DNA from 3 places in the Alcaligenes sp. RM2 genome. Region 3 is predicted to be linked to each of the others. Evidence: predicted binding sites of a transcription regulator. Region 3 holds the regulator's gene; each other region holds the start of a gene.
What was found. The regulator NrdR, encoded in region 3, represses ribonucleotide reductase genes. The targets are predictions, from matches to a motif close to CACNANATNTNGTG.
Positions count from the first base shown of each region.

Region 1: the regulator NrdR is predicted to act here: its motif matches at 2,375-2,388, upstream of nrdA (class 1a ribonucleoside-diphosphate reductase subunit alpha).
Region 2: the regulator NrdR is predicted to act here: its motif matches at 1,700-1,713, upstream of ACU6HM_RS06880 (ribonucleoside triphosphate reductase).

Region 1 is NZ_JBRFIO010000002.1:604,195-608,348, forward strand. Features, by position in the region: gene ACU6HM_RS09590 (hypothetical protein) at 1-424, shown strand, start outside; gene recQ (DNA helicase RecQ) at 434-2,260, shown strand; gene nrdA (class 1a ribonucleoside-diphosphate reductase subunit alpha) at 2,459-4,154, shown strand, end outside.
Region 2 is NZ_JBRFIO010000002.1:6,376-10,529, reverse strand. Features, by position in the region: gene trpD (anthranilate phosphoribosyltransferase) at 1-23, shown strand, start outside; gene trpC (indole-3-glycerol phosphate synthase TrpC) at 20-820, shown strand; gene ACU6HM_RS06885 (HIT family protein) at 817-1,275, shown strand; gene ACU6HM_RS06880 (ribonucleoside triphosphate reductase) at 1,758-3,602, shown strand; gene nrdD (anaerobic ribonucleoside-triphosphate reductase) at 3,778-3,960, shown strand; gene ACU6HM_RS06870 (anaerobic ribonucleoside-triphosphate reductase activating protein) at 3,979-4,154, shown strand, end outside.
Region 3 is NZ_JBRFIO010000003.1:180,889-185,042, forward strand. Features, by position in the region: gene tyrS (tyrosine--tRNA ligase) at 1-39, shown strand, start outside; gene ACU6HM_RS12505 (YbhB/YbcL family Raf kinase inhibitor-like protein) at 59-694, shown strand; gene glyA (serine hydroxymethyltransferase) at 878-2,128, shown strand; gene nrdR (transcriptional regulator NrdR) at 2,165-2,626, shown strand; gene ribD (bifunctional diaminohydroxyphosphoribosylaminopyrimidine deaminase/5-amino-6-(5-phosphoribosylamino)uracil reductase RibD) at 2,631-3,779, shown strand; tRNA gene ACU6HM_RS12525 (tRNA-Ser) at 3,920-4,010, shown strand; gene ACU6HM_RS12530 (Arm DNA-binding domain-containing protein) at 4,054-4,154, opposite strand, start outside.

The DNA.
Region 1 (4,154 bases), on a different contig from region 3:
AACCTATCGATCGCCGGACTTTGGCGTGTGGCAGGCCAGCGTGGCCAAAGCTTCCCATGCGGTGGGGCAGGGGTGGCGATATCAGGCAGCCTACGGCCTGGATGTGCTGGATGATTTGCACCTGCAGTGGCAGGGTGAACGCTACCAGGACAATTTTCTGGATTTGAGCCGTTACCAGGGCATGAAGGTGGATGCGGCCAGCAGTCGGCAGATTGTCGGTCTGTCCGTGCCCCTGCGCCGCTGGGGTGAAGTGAAGACTCAGTACGAGGTGCAGCAGGTAGTTGCCGGCGGGGAGAACCGCTACCTTGGGGTCACGCAGCAGTTCTGGTACAGTCCCCACCTTAGGGTGGGTTTGCAAGCTCGCCGTCATCTGGAAAGTCGTCAGTCGAACATCGCGCTGCGTTTTTCTATTCCGATTTTTTAAGCAGGCGGCATGGCCCAGTCAGCACTTGAGGTTCTTCAGGAAGTTTTTGGTTATGACAGTTTTCGTGGTTCTCAGCACGAGATTATCGAGACCCTGATCCAAGGCGGTGACGCCCTGGTCTTGATGCCCACCGGCGGCGGCAAGTCGCTCTGTTACCAGATTCCTGCTTTGGTGAGACCCGGCACCGGCGTGGTAGTGTCTCCCCTGATTGCCTTGATGCAGGATCAGGTGGACGCCCTCAACGAGTTGGGCGTTAACGCGGCGTATCTGAATTCCACCCAGGATTGGCAAACTGCCCGCGAGGTCGAGCGCGAATTTCTGACGGGGCAGTTGGATCTGCTCTATGTGGCTCCCGAACGTTTGCTGACAGACCGCTGCCTGGATTTGCTGGCACGCGGCCAGATTTCCCTGTTTGCCATTGACGAAGCCCACTGCGTATCGCAATGGGGTCACGATTTTCGCCCTGAATATCTGGGTCTGGATTTGCTGGCCCAGCGTTGGCCAGGTGTGCCACGGGTTGCCTTGACCGCTACCGCCACTCAGTTGACGCGGGTAGAAATTGCCCAGCGCCTGAAGCTGGAGGATGCCCGGCATTTTGTTGCCAGTTTTGATCGTCCCAATATTTGCTACCGCATCATTGAAAAGAACGAGGTGCGCAAGCAGCTCTTGAGTTTCATTCAGGAAGAGCACTCCGGAGATGCGGGGATTGTGTATTGTCTGTCGCGCTCGCGCGTGGAAGACACGGCCGAGTTCCTGTGCAAGAACGGTATTCATGCCTTGCCCTATCATGCAGGACTGGACGCGCAGCAGCGCGCCATCAACCAGGCTCGCTTCCTTCGAGAAGAAGGGGTGGTCATGGTGGCGACCATTGCTTTTGGCATGGGCGTCAATAAACCGGATGTGCGTTTTGTAGCCCACATTGACCTGCCCAAATCGGTAGAAGGGTATTACCAGGAAACCGGGCGGGCAGGGCGCGATGGCGAAGTGGCCACGGCCTGGCTGGCCTATGGCCTGCAGGACGTGGTGCAATTGCACCGCATGATTAACCAGTCGCAAGGCGATGCGGCACACCGACGCCAGCAGGGACAGGCGCTGGATGCCATGTTGGGCCTTTGCGAAACCATTTCCTGCCGTCGCCAGCGCTTGCTGGCGTATTTTGACCAGCAAATAGAACCTTGCGGTAACTGCGACACCTGTCTGGAAGCGCCAGAAGCCTGGGATGGCACAGTGGCGGCGCAGAAAATGCTCTCCACCATCTATAGATTATGGCGTGAGCGCGGTCAGCGCTTCGGGGCCGGGCACCTGATCGACATCCTGCTGGGCAAGCTGACGGATCGTGTCAAAGAGCACGAGCACGACAAGCTGACCGTCTTTGGTGTGGGCAAGGATTTGACCGATCAAGCCTGGCGCGGAGTGCTGCGCCAGTTGCTGGCGCATAGCTTGGTCACGGTGGACCCGGAGGGCTACGGCACCTTGTTGCTGACCGAGGCCAGCCGCGAAGTGCTGAAAGGGGAGCGCACCCTGATGTTGCGGCGCGAAACCGTAACACGCGGACCGGCTGCACACCGAGTAAAAGGTCAGGCGCCTGCCGGACCTGCTCTTGAACCCGATCAACAAAGACGATTCGAGGCTTTGCGCGCCTGGCGTGCGGCCACCGCACGCGAACATGGTGTGCCAGCCTATGTCATTTTCCATGATGCTACTTTGCGCGAAGTGGCCATTCGCTGCCCTAGTTCAGAGGCTGATCTGGAGCCGATTACAGGCATAGGCGTACGCAAAAGAGAGGCCTATGGCGAGGCTTTGCTGCGCTGCGTTCAAGAGCTCCAGACGCAATAGGAAATTGTTAGCAGAGCAAAGATTAGTTGCATTTTTATGCGCTGAATCTGCTCTGCAGTCGCAAAACCGCTATTCGCTCAATCCGCTATATGTAGTAGAATGACGCCAATATCACACTATATATGGTGTGCATCAACTGACGCTGGCGGCTGCAAAAGCCGCGTCTTCCGTCAATCACCCCCGATTTCAGAGACTGACATGCAATCAACCGAACAGCTAATGGTCACCAAACGAGATGGCCGTACAGAACCTATTAACCTCGACAAGATTCACCGAGTGGTTGATTGGGCCGCTGAAGGTCTGAGTAATGTGTCCGTCTCCCAAGTAGAGCTGCGCTCTCACATTCAGTTCTATAACGGCATTCGCACTAGCGACATCCATGAAACCATCATCAAGTCGGCTGCGGATCTGATCTCCGAAGATACGCCTGACTACCAATATCTGGCTGCCCGTCTGGCGATTTTCCATCTGCGCAAAATCGCTTTTGGTCAGTTTGAACCTCCAAGCCTGTTCGATCACGTGACCTTGCAAACCAAGGAAGGTCGCTACGATCCGCATCTGCTGCAAGACTACACGCGCGCCGAGTTCGATGAGCTGGATGCTCATCTGGATCACTGGCGTGACATGAACTTCTCCTACGGTGCCGTCAAGCAGCTGGAAGGCAAGTATCTGATTCAAAACCGCGTGACCAAGCGCATCTACGAAAGCCCCCAGTTCCTGTACATACTGGTGGCCATGTGTCTGTTCGCCCGTTACCCAGCCGACACACGTCTGAGCTTTATCAAACGTTTCTACGACGCGGTATCGCAATTCAAGATTTCCTTGCCCACGCCCATCATGGCTGGCGTGCGCACACCCACCCGTCAGTTCAGCTCTTGCGTGCTGATCGAATGTGATGACAGCCTGGACAGCATCAATGCTACGACCAGCGCCATTGTTCGTTACGTATCGCAGCGCGCCGGTATCGGTATCAATGGTGGCCGCATTCGCGCCGTCGGCAGCGAAATTCGCGGCGGAGAGGCTCAGCACACCGGCTGCCTGCCTTTCTTCAAGATGTTCCAGGCGGCTGTGAAGTCCTGCTCGCAAGGCGGCGTGCGTGGTGGTGCGGCAACCTTGTTCTACCCCATGTGGCACCTGGAAGTGGAAACACTGCTGGTTCTGAAGAACAACCGCGGTGTGGAAGAAAACCGTATCCGTCACCTGGACTACGGTGTTCAGATCAACCGCTTGCTGTACCAACGCTTGATCAAGGGCAGCCATATCACGCTGTTCTCGCCGCACGACGTGCCCGGCCTGTACGAAGCTTTCTTTGCCGACCAGGACGAGTTCGAGCGTCTGTACGAGATGTACGAGCAAGATCCTGCCATCCGCAAGCGCAGCCTGCCTGCCGTGGAGCTGTTCTCCCTTCTGATGCAAGAGCGTGCCAGCACTGGCCGTATCTACATTCAGAACGTGGACCACTGCAACACGCACAGCCCATTCCAGGCCGACCGCGCTCCCGTGCGCCAGTCCAACCTGTGCATGGAAATTGCTCTGCCCACCAAGCCTTTGAACGATCTGAACGATCCCGAAGGCGAAATCGCGCTGTGCACGCTGTCGGCTTTCAACCTGGGTGCTCTGGAGTCCCTGGACGAGCTGGACGGTCTGGCTGAACTGATTGTTCGTGCTCTGGATGCTCTGCTGGATTATCAGGATTACCCGGTCAAGGCTGCGCTGAACGCAACCAACAAGCGTCGCTCCTTGGGCGTTGGCGTCATCAACTACGCTTACTACCTGGCCAAGAACGGCACCCGTTACTCCGACCCGGCAGCGTTGGGCCTGACCCACCGTACCTTTGAAGCCATCCAGTACTACCTGTTGAAGGCTTCGGTACAGTTGTCGCGTGAATACGGTC
Region 2 (4,154 bases), on a different contig from region 3:
ATACAAGGAAGTTAAATCCATGAACGACATTCTGGCCAAGATCCTCGACACCAAAAGAGCTGAAGTCGTCACCGCCCGCCAACTGCGCAGCGAGTCCGATCTGCTGCGCGAAGCGAAGAACCGGAACGACCTGCGCGGCTTTGCCAGCGCCATTGAAGACAAGATTGCTCAAGGCAAGCCTGCCATTATTGCGGAAGTCAAAAAGGCCTCCCCGTCCAAGGGTGTGATCCGTGCCGACTTCAACCCGACTGAGATTGCCTCCAGCTACGCCGCCCACGGGGCGGCCTGCCTGTCGGTCCTGACCGATATCCAGTATTTTCAGGGTTCCTACGACCACCTGCGCCAGGCCCGTGCCGTATGCGCACTGCCCGTACTGCGCAAAGACTTCATTATTGACCCCTATCAGATCATCCATGCCCGAGCCATGGGTGCCGACTGCATCTTGCTGATCGTCGCCGCGCTGGAGAAGGATCAGCTGATGGAATACGAAGAAATGGCCCACGAACTGGGCATGGACGTCCTGGTTGAAGTACATGACCGCGCCGAGCTGGATATTGCCTTGCAAATGAAGACCAGCCTGCTGGGCATCAATAACCGCAATCTGCGCACCTTTGAAACCAGCACCCAGAACACGCTGGACCTGCTGCCCTTTATCCCCAGCGAAAAACGCGTTGTCACCGAAAGCGGTATTCACACCATTGAAGATGTGGCCCTGATGCGCGAGAACCAGGTGCAAGCCTTCCTGGTCGGTGAGGCCTTCATGCGTGAACCTGATCCAGGCGTTGCCTTGCAGAACCTGTTCTTCGGTCAGCCTGCATGAGCACCCACGCTTGCCCCCTGTGTGCCTTGAAACCCGATCAATTGCTATGGTCGGGTGCAGGGCTGCAGGTACTGGCCGTCACGGACAGCCCGTTTCCCGGCTATACACGGGTAATCTGGCAAGATCATGTGGCTGAAATGACAGACCTGTCTGAAGAACAACGGCAGCACATCATGGCAGCCGTATATGTGGTTGAGCAGACTCAGCGTGAACAACTGGGAGTCGCCAAGATCAATCTGGCTCAATTCGGAAATCAGGTGCCGCATCTGCATTGGCACATCATCCCTCGCTGGAAGGACGACCCGTTCTTTCCGGACTCTGCCTGGTCACCCGCCCCCATGCGCACAGAAGAACAAAAGCAAGGCTGGGCTTCCCACGAAGAACGCCTGCTTGAGCAAGTCAGCCAGTATCAGCAGGCACTTTGTATTGCGCTAAAAGCACGATTCAAGCACTAAACCCGCTATTCAAGTCCTGCTATTAAAGAAATACCCGCTGGCCTGTAAAAAGTCAGCGGGTATTTTTTGCCTCCCGGAAAAGAGACGGCGCACTGTAACAGACAAGTACACCGCTTATCCGTGGAGCCCGCTACAGTGCGACTCCACCGGCAGGAGCCAAGCTGCTGTTGTGCTACTTGCACGCAACCCACATAAACAGCTTGCTTGCTTGCTTGCTTGCTTGCTTGCTTGCATAGCATGGCCATAGCCAACTCTTTATACCTGGCAGCATGACCACCTCGACTTCACAAATCTCCACCTACGAACGATCAGAGTAAGGAGTGCCCAACGACTTCTTTCCGACAAACCCCTTGACCCAGTCACTTCGAGCACAAAATTAACCTAGATCAAGCCTGGACGACAATCGCCTAGCCCCTTCAAAAACCACCATATATAGTGTCGTGAATCCTAAAAATCACTATATATAGGCTCTGGTGAAAAACATGGCTACCCAGGAAACTGCCTCGCGTCCAGCTGCTCAGCTGGACATCATCCGTTCCATTACTGAATATCTGGACCGCCAGGACTGGCGCGTGCAAGCCAATGCCAACCAGGGCTATTCGCTGGGCGGTCTGATTCTGAACAGCTCGGGCAAGATGATTGCCAACTACTGGCTCAGCCACGTTTACCCCGAAGCAATCGGCCAGGCACACCGTCAGGCCGACCTGCACATCCACGATCTGGACATGCTCTCTGGCTACTGCGCCGGCTGGTCCTTGCGCACTTTCCTGAACGAAGGGCTCAATGGCGTACCCGGAAAGATTGAATCCGGCCCACCGCGGCATCTAAGCAGTGCGGTCGGTCAGGTCGTCAATTTCCTGGGCACCCTGCAGAACGAATGGGCCGGAGCCCAGGCCTTCAGCTCCTTTGATACCTATATGGCGCCCTTCATCCGCAAGGACGGCCTGAGCTACAAACAGGTGCGCCAATGCATGCAGGAGCTGATCTACAACCTGAACGTACCCTCACGCTGGGGGACGCAGACGCCCTTTACCAATCTGACCTTTGATTGGGTTTGCCCCGAAGACCTGCGCGAGCAAGTGCCGCAAATCGGTGGCGAAGAAATGCCGTTTTGCTACGGGGATCTGCAGGCCGAAATGGACATGATCAACCAGGCCTATATCGAAGTCATGAGCGAGGGTGATGCCCGTGGCCGTGCCTTCACCTTCCCGATTCCCACCTACAACATCACCCGGGATTTTGACTGGCACAGCCCGAATGCCGAGCGCCTGTTTGCCATGACGGCCAAATATGGCCTGCCCTACTTCCAGAACTTCATTAACTCCGAGCTGGAACCCAATATGATCCGCTCCATGTGCTGCCGCCTGCAGCTGGATCTGCGCGAGCTGCTCAAACGCGGTAATGGCTTGTTTGGCTCTGCCGAGCAAACCGGCTCCCTGGGAGTGGTCACCCTGAACTGCGCCCGCTTGGGGTATCTGTATCAAGGCGATGAAGCTGGTCTGTTTGCCCGTTTGGATGAGCTGCTGGAAATGGGCCGCGACAGCCTGGAAATCAAGCGCACGGTGATCCAGCAGCATATGGACCAAGGGCTGTTTCCCTACACACGCCGCTATTTAGGCACCTTGCGTAATCACTTCTCCACGCTGGGAGTTAACGGCATTAACGAGATGATCCGCAACTTTACCCAGGACAAGCAGAATCTTTGCACGCCGTGGGGGCACCGCTTTGCCTTGCGTTTGCTGGATCACATTCGGGAGCGCATGGTGGAGTTTCAGGAAAGTACCGGCCACCTGTACAACCTGGAAGCCACCCCTGCCGAGGGCACCACTTACCGCTTTGCCAAAGAAGATCGCGCCCGCTGGCCCGACATTCTGCAAGCAGGGACCGAGCAAATGCCCTACTACACTAATTCCTCACAGCTGCCGGTGGGCTTTACTGAAGACCCCTTCGAGGCATTGGAGCGACAAGACGAGCTGCAAGGCAAATACACCGGCGGCACCGTGCTGCACCTCTATATGACCGAAGCACTGTCCAGCACTGATGCCTGCCGCAATCTGGTGCAACGAGCCTTGAACCGTTTTTCCTTGCCTTACATCACCGTTACGCCCACATTTTCTATCTGTCCCAAGCACGGCTATCTGTCTGGAAAACATGAGTTTTGTCCACATTGCGATAGTGAGCTGCTGGCCAACAAGATAGCTCAAGCTCGGGCCGAGGCTGACGTTCAAAACGAAGTTATCGCGGACACGTCAACGCCGTCGTCGACACCGACACCGACACCGACACCGACACCGACACCGACACCGACACCGACACCAGTCCATTAAAGCCGATCTCTTCAAGCCAACTTTTTACCAAGACAGGCTAAACCCAATCCACTTGGCTCAACTAAAACCAGGCTTTTGGTTGTCCTTAGCCTTTATCTACAACCAGCCTCTTGGCACAAACCCAGGCTAGTCACATCCGCATAGCGTGACGGCCCTTTTTTCCAAGGAGTTATTCATGAACACCGACACCCTCACTCTTCAAGATTCCGAACGCCAGCCTTGCGAAATTTGGACACGCGTCATGGGCTATCACCGTCCCATGTCGTCTTTCAATATTGGCAAGCAAGGTGAGTTTCATGAGCGACGCTACTTCACCGAAGCCAGCGCCTGCGCAAGCAATACCGTCCCCACCCGATAAACAGCCCGGTCAAATTCCATGACTTACGCCACGCGCCATCTTTACCCGGCCACGCCTGCCCACAAAGTGGCATTGAAAGTGGGTGGCTGCGCCCCTTTCTCGGCTACGGATTACCCCGGCCAATTAGCCGCTGTCATCTTTGTGCAAGGCTGCCCCTGGCGCTGTGGCTACTGCCACAACCCCCACCTGCAAGA
Region 3 (4,154 bases):
GGCAAGCGCAAGTTTGCGCGAGTCACTTTGACCGGCTGATTGATTGTGGAGGTCTGCAATGAAACTGCGTAGTGATTCTTTTCAAGATCAGAGCGTGATTCCCGAGCGTCTGGCGTTTTGCCGTTACGACGCGCAATCGAGAGTCGCCTTGGCCGGTAACGCCAATCCGCATCTGGAATGGTCCGATGTTCCCGAGCAGACCCAATCCTTTGTGGTTATTTGCCACGACCCCGATGTCCCCAGTAAACCGGACGATGTGAACCAGGATGGGCGCGAGGTACCGGCGGATTTGCCACGGGTGGATTTCTTTCATTGGGTCTTGATCAACATCTCGCCCGAGCTGCGTAGCCTGGCAGAAGGCTCTTATTCCAAGGGCATCACGCCACGCGGTAAAGCCGGTCCACTGGCTCTGGACGATACGCGCCAGGGCGTGAACGACTTTACCAACTGGTTTGCCAGCGACCGCGACATGAACGGTGATTACTTCGGCTACGACGGCCCGTGCCCTCCGTGGAACGATGCTTTGCCGCACCGTTATGTCTTTACGGTTTATGCCCTGGATATTGCCGAGCTGCCTTTGGAAGGTCGCTTCAATGGCCAGGACGTGTTGCGCGCCATGGAAGGTCATATTCTGGGTCGTGCATCCCTGACCGGTATGTATACCCTGAATCCCCGTTTGATCCAGCAATCCTGATTCCCCAGGGCGGACTGTTTGAGTTTTTTTCATATTCTCTTGAGTCCGCCTGCCGCCGCCTTACTTATTTCCATGTTTTTTGGGGTTTCTGCCACCAGAGACGTTTGTCTCGGTGGTTTGACGCGCTTCCGCGCTAAAATGTTGCTTTCTTAGTTTGCTACCACTTTATCCTTAGGAACCCTCATGTTTGACCGTTCTGCGACTCTTGACAAAGTTGACCCCGATCTTTGGGCTGCGATTCAAAGCGAAGATGTGCGCCAGGAGCAGCACATCGAGCTGATCGCCTCGGAAAACTACACCAGCCCCGCCGTGATGCAGGCCCAGGGCACACAACTGACCAACAAATACGCGGAAGGTTATCCTGGCAAGCGCTACTACGGCGGTTGCGAGTTCGTGGACGTGGTCGAGCAACTGGCTATTGACCGTCTGAAAGAGCTGTTCGGTGCAGAAGCCGCCAACGTGCAGCCCAACTCCGGTTCGCAAGCCAACCAGGGCGTGTACATGGCTGTGCTCAAGCCCGGTGATACCGTTCTGGGCATGAGCCTGGCAGAAGGTGGTCACTTGACCCACGGTTCCCCCGTGAACGCATCGGGCAAGCTGTACAACTTCGTATCCTACGGTCTGGACGAGAACGAAGAGCTGGACTACGACGAGCTGGAGCGCCTGGCCAAAGAGCACAAGCCCAAGCTGATCGTGGGTGGTGCTTCGGCTTACGCCCTGCGCATCGACTTCGAACGCATGGCTCGTATTGCTCATGAAAACGGCGCCTTGCTGATGATCGACATTGCCCACTACGCCGGTCTGGTTGCTGGTGGTGCTTACCCCAATCCCGTGCCTCACGCTGACTTCGTGACTTCTACGACCCACAAGTCCCTGCGTGGTCCTCGTGGTGGCGTCATCATGATGAAGGCCGAACACGAAAAAGCCATCAACTCGGCTATTTTCCCCGGCATTCAAGGCGGCCCACTGATCCACGTGATCGCTGGTAAGGCTGTTGCGTTCAAGGAAGCTCTGGCTCCCGAGTTCAAGACCTACGCTGCTCAAGTTGTGAAGAACGCTGACGTTCTGGCCCGCACTCTGGTTGAGCGCGGTCTGCGTATCGTGTCCGGTCGCACCGAAAGCCACGTCATGCTGGTAGACCTGCGTCCCAAAGGCATCACCGGTAAAGTGGCTGAAGAGGCACTGGGCAAGGCTCACATCACGGTCAACAAGAACGCCATTCCTAATGACCCAGAAAAGCCATTTGTCACCAGCGGCGTGCGTTTGGGTACTCCTGCCATGACCACTCGCGGCTTTAAAGAAGCCGAAGCGGAATTGACGGCGCACCTGATTGCTGATGTACTGGACAACCCTCACGACGAAGCCGTTTTGGCGGACGTTCGTCGCCGTGTACACGAGCTGACTGCCAAGTTGCCCGTTTACTCCTCCAAGTAATCCAGCCGGAGCGGGCCGTGAGGCCCGCGATCTTGAATGAAGTGTCCGTTCTGCCACCATGCCGATACCCAGGTGATCGACTCTCGAATCACCGAAGAAGGCGACGCCATACGGCGACGTCGTAAATGCTCGGCCTGTGAACGGCGCTTCACGACTTACGAGCGTGCCGAGCTGAGCCTGCCTGTTGTGGCCAAGCGCAATGGCACTCGTATGGATTTTGACCCCGCACGTTTGCGGGCGAGCATGGGCGTTGCGCTGCGCAAGCGTTCCATCCCCATGGCTCAGGTCGATGCCGCTGTGCAGCGCATCGAAGAAAAACTTCAACTGACTGGCGAGCGCGAAGTCTCCTCCGAGACCATAGGCGAGCTGGTCATGGCCGAGCTCAAGCAGTTGGACCAGGTGGCCTATGTGCGCTTTGCCTCGGTCTACAAGAGCTTTAAAGACATCCGCGAGTTCGTAGAGGCGATCGACGAAATGAACGATCCCGACCGCGGCTAAGGCTATGGTCGAGCAAGAAGACGTCATCTGGATGCGGCAAGCCCTGGAGCTGGCCGAGAAATCCCTTTATATCAGTGCCCCCAACCCGCGAGTCGCCTGCCTGATCGTGCGCGATGGCCAATTATTGGCTTCGGGTTCCACACAGCAAGCGGGTGGCCCCCACGCCGAAGTGATGGCCTTGCGTCAAGCCAAAGAGCGCGGCGTCAGTGTGGCCGGTGCGACCTTCTACGTCACCCTGGAGCCTTGCAGTCACCACGGGCGAACCCCTCCTTGTGCCGATGCGCTGATCAAAGCAGGCGCTGGGCGTGTTGTCTTTTCCATGTACGACCCCAACCCCTTGGTTGCTGGCAACGGCGTTTCACGCTTGCGTCAGGCGGGTATTACCGTAGATGGCCCCTTGTGCGTAGAGCAGGCGCTGGCGATCAACGCCGGTTTCTTTGCCCGCATGACACGTGGACGTCCCTGGTTGTGGATGAAGATGGCTGCTTCGCTGGATGGCCGTAGTGCCTTGCCGGACGGTCGCTCTCAATGGATTACCGGGCCGCAGGCTCGTGACGATGGTCACCACTGGCGCGCCCGTAGTTGCGTCGTGCTGACAGGCATCGGAACCGTGCATGCCGATAATCCCTTAATGAATGTGCGTGCGGTTTCTACGCCGCGTCCCCCGATCAAGGCGGTGCTGGATACGCATTTACGCATGGACCCGAAAGCCGCCTTGCTGGACGGCACGCCGTGCTGGGTATTCAGTCACCGTCGTGATCCCGAGCTGGAGGCGGAGCTGGCAGATCGAAATGCACAGGTTATTCCCATGCCCTTGCACGAAGGTCAGGTGGATGTCCGTGCCGTTCTGGACTGGATGACAGATCAACAGATCAATGAAGTCCATGCAGAAGCCGGTGCTCGCCTTTCCGGAGCCTTGATTGATGCCGGTGTAGTGGACCAATTACTGATGTACCTGGCCCCCAAGATCCTGGGGCAGGGGCGAGGCGTGGCCGATATTACCGAACTGGCCGGGCTGGACGATGTAGAGCCGTTTGAGTTTACCGATGTGCGCTTGCTGGGTGCCGACCTGCGCGTCCTGGCGCGCCAGCGCGATCATTGGGAAGCCTTGCTGCGAGCGGTGGGTGGAGCTTATCCGCCGGACTCGGAATAAGCTGTTTGTCCGCTTTACTGTTTAGTTGCTACTAATTAGCCGAAGAAAGAATTTGAGCACTTGCGTTACAAGGATAAGTGCTGCTATTATTATGGACTTGGCGTTAGCAGCTTCAAATTGCTTGGCCAAAAGAACAGTTAGGACAGGTGGCCGAGTGGTTGAAGGCGCACGCCTGGAAAGCGTGTATACGTTTATAGCGTATCGGGGGTTCGAATCCCCCTCTGTCCGCCAGAATACCGTTGTAAATCAGATAGTTAAGGTTTATGTCGTGTCATTATAAAGACACTCCTTTTCTGACTGATTTGCACATGCCCTGGCACTTGCCGGGGTTGCCAGCGGCATTACTAATGCCGAAAATAGCTTCGGCTTTTAGGC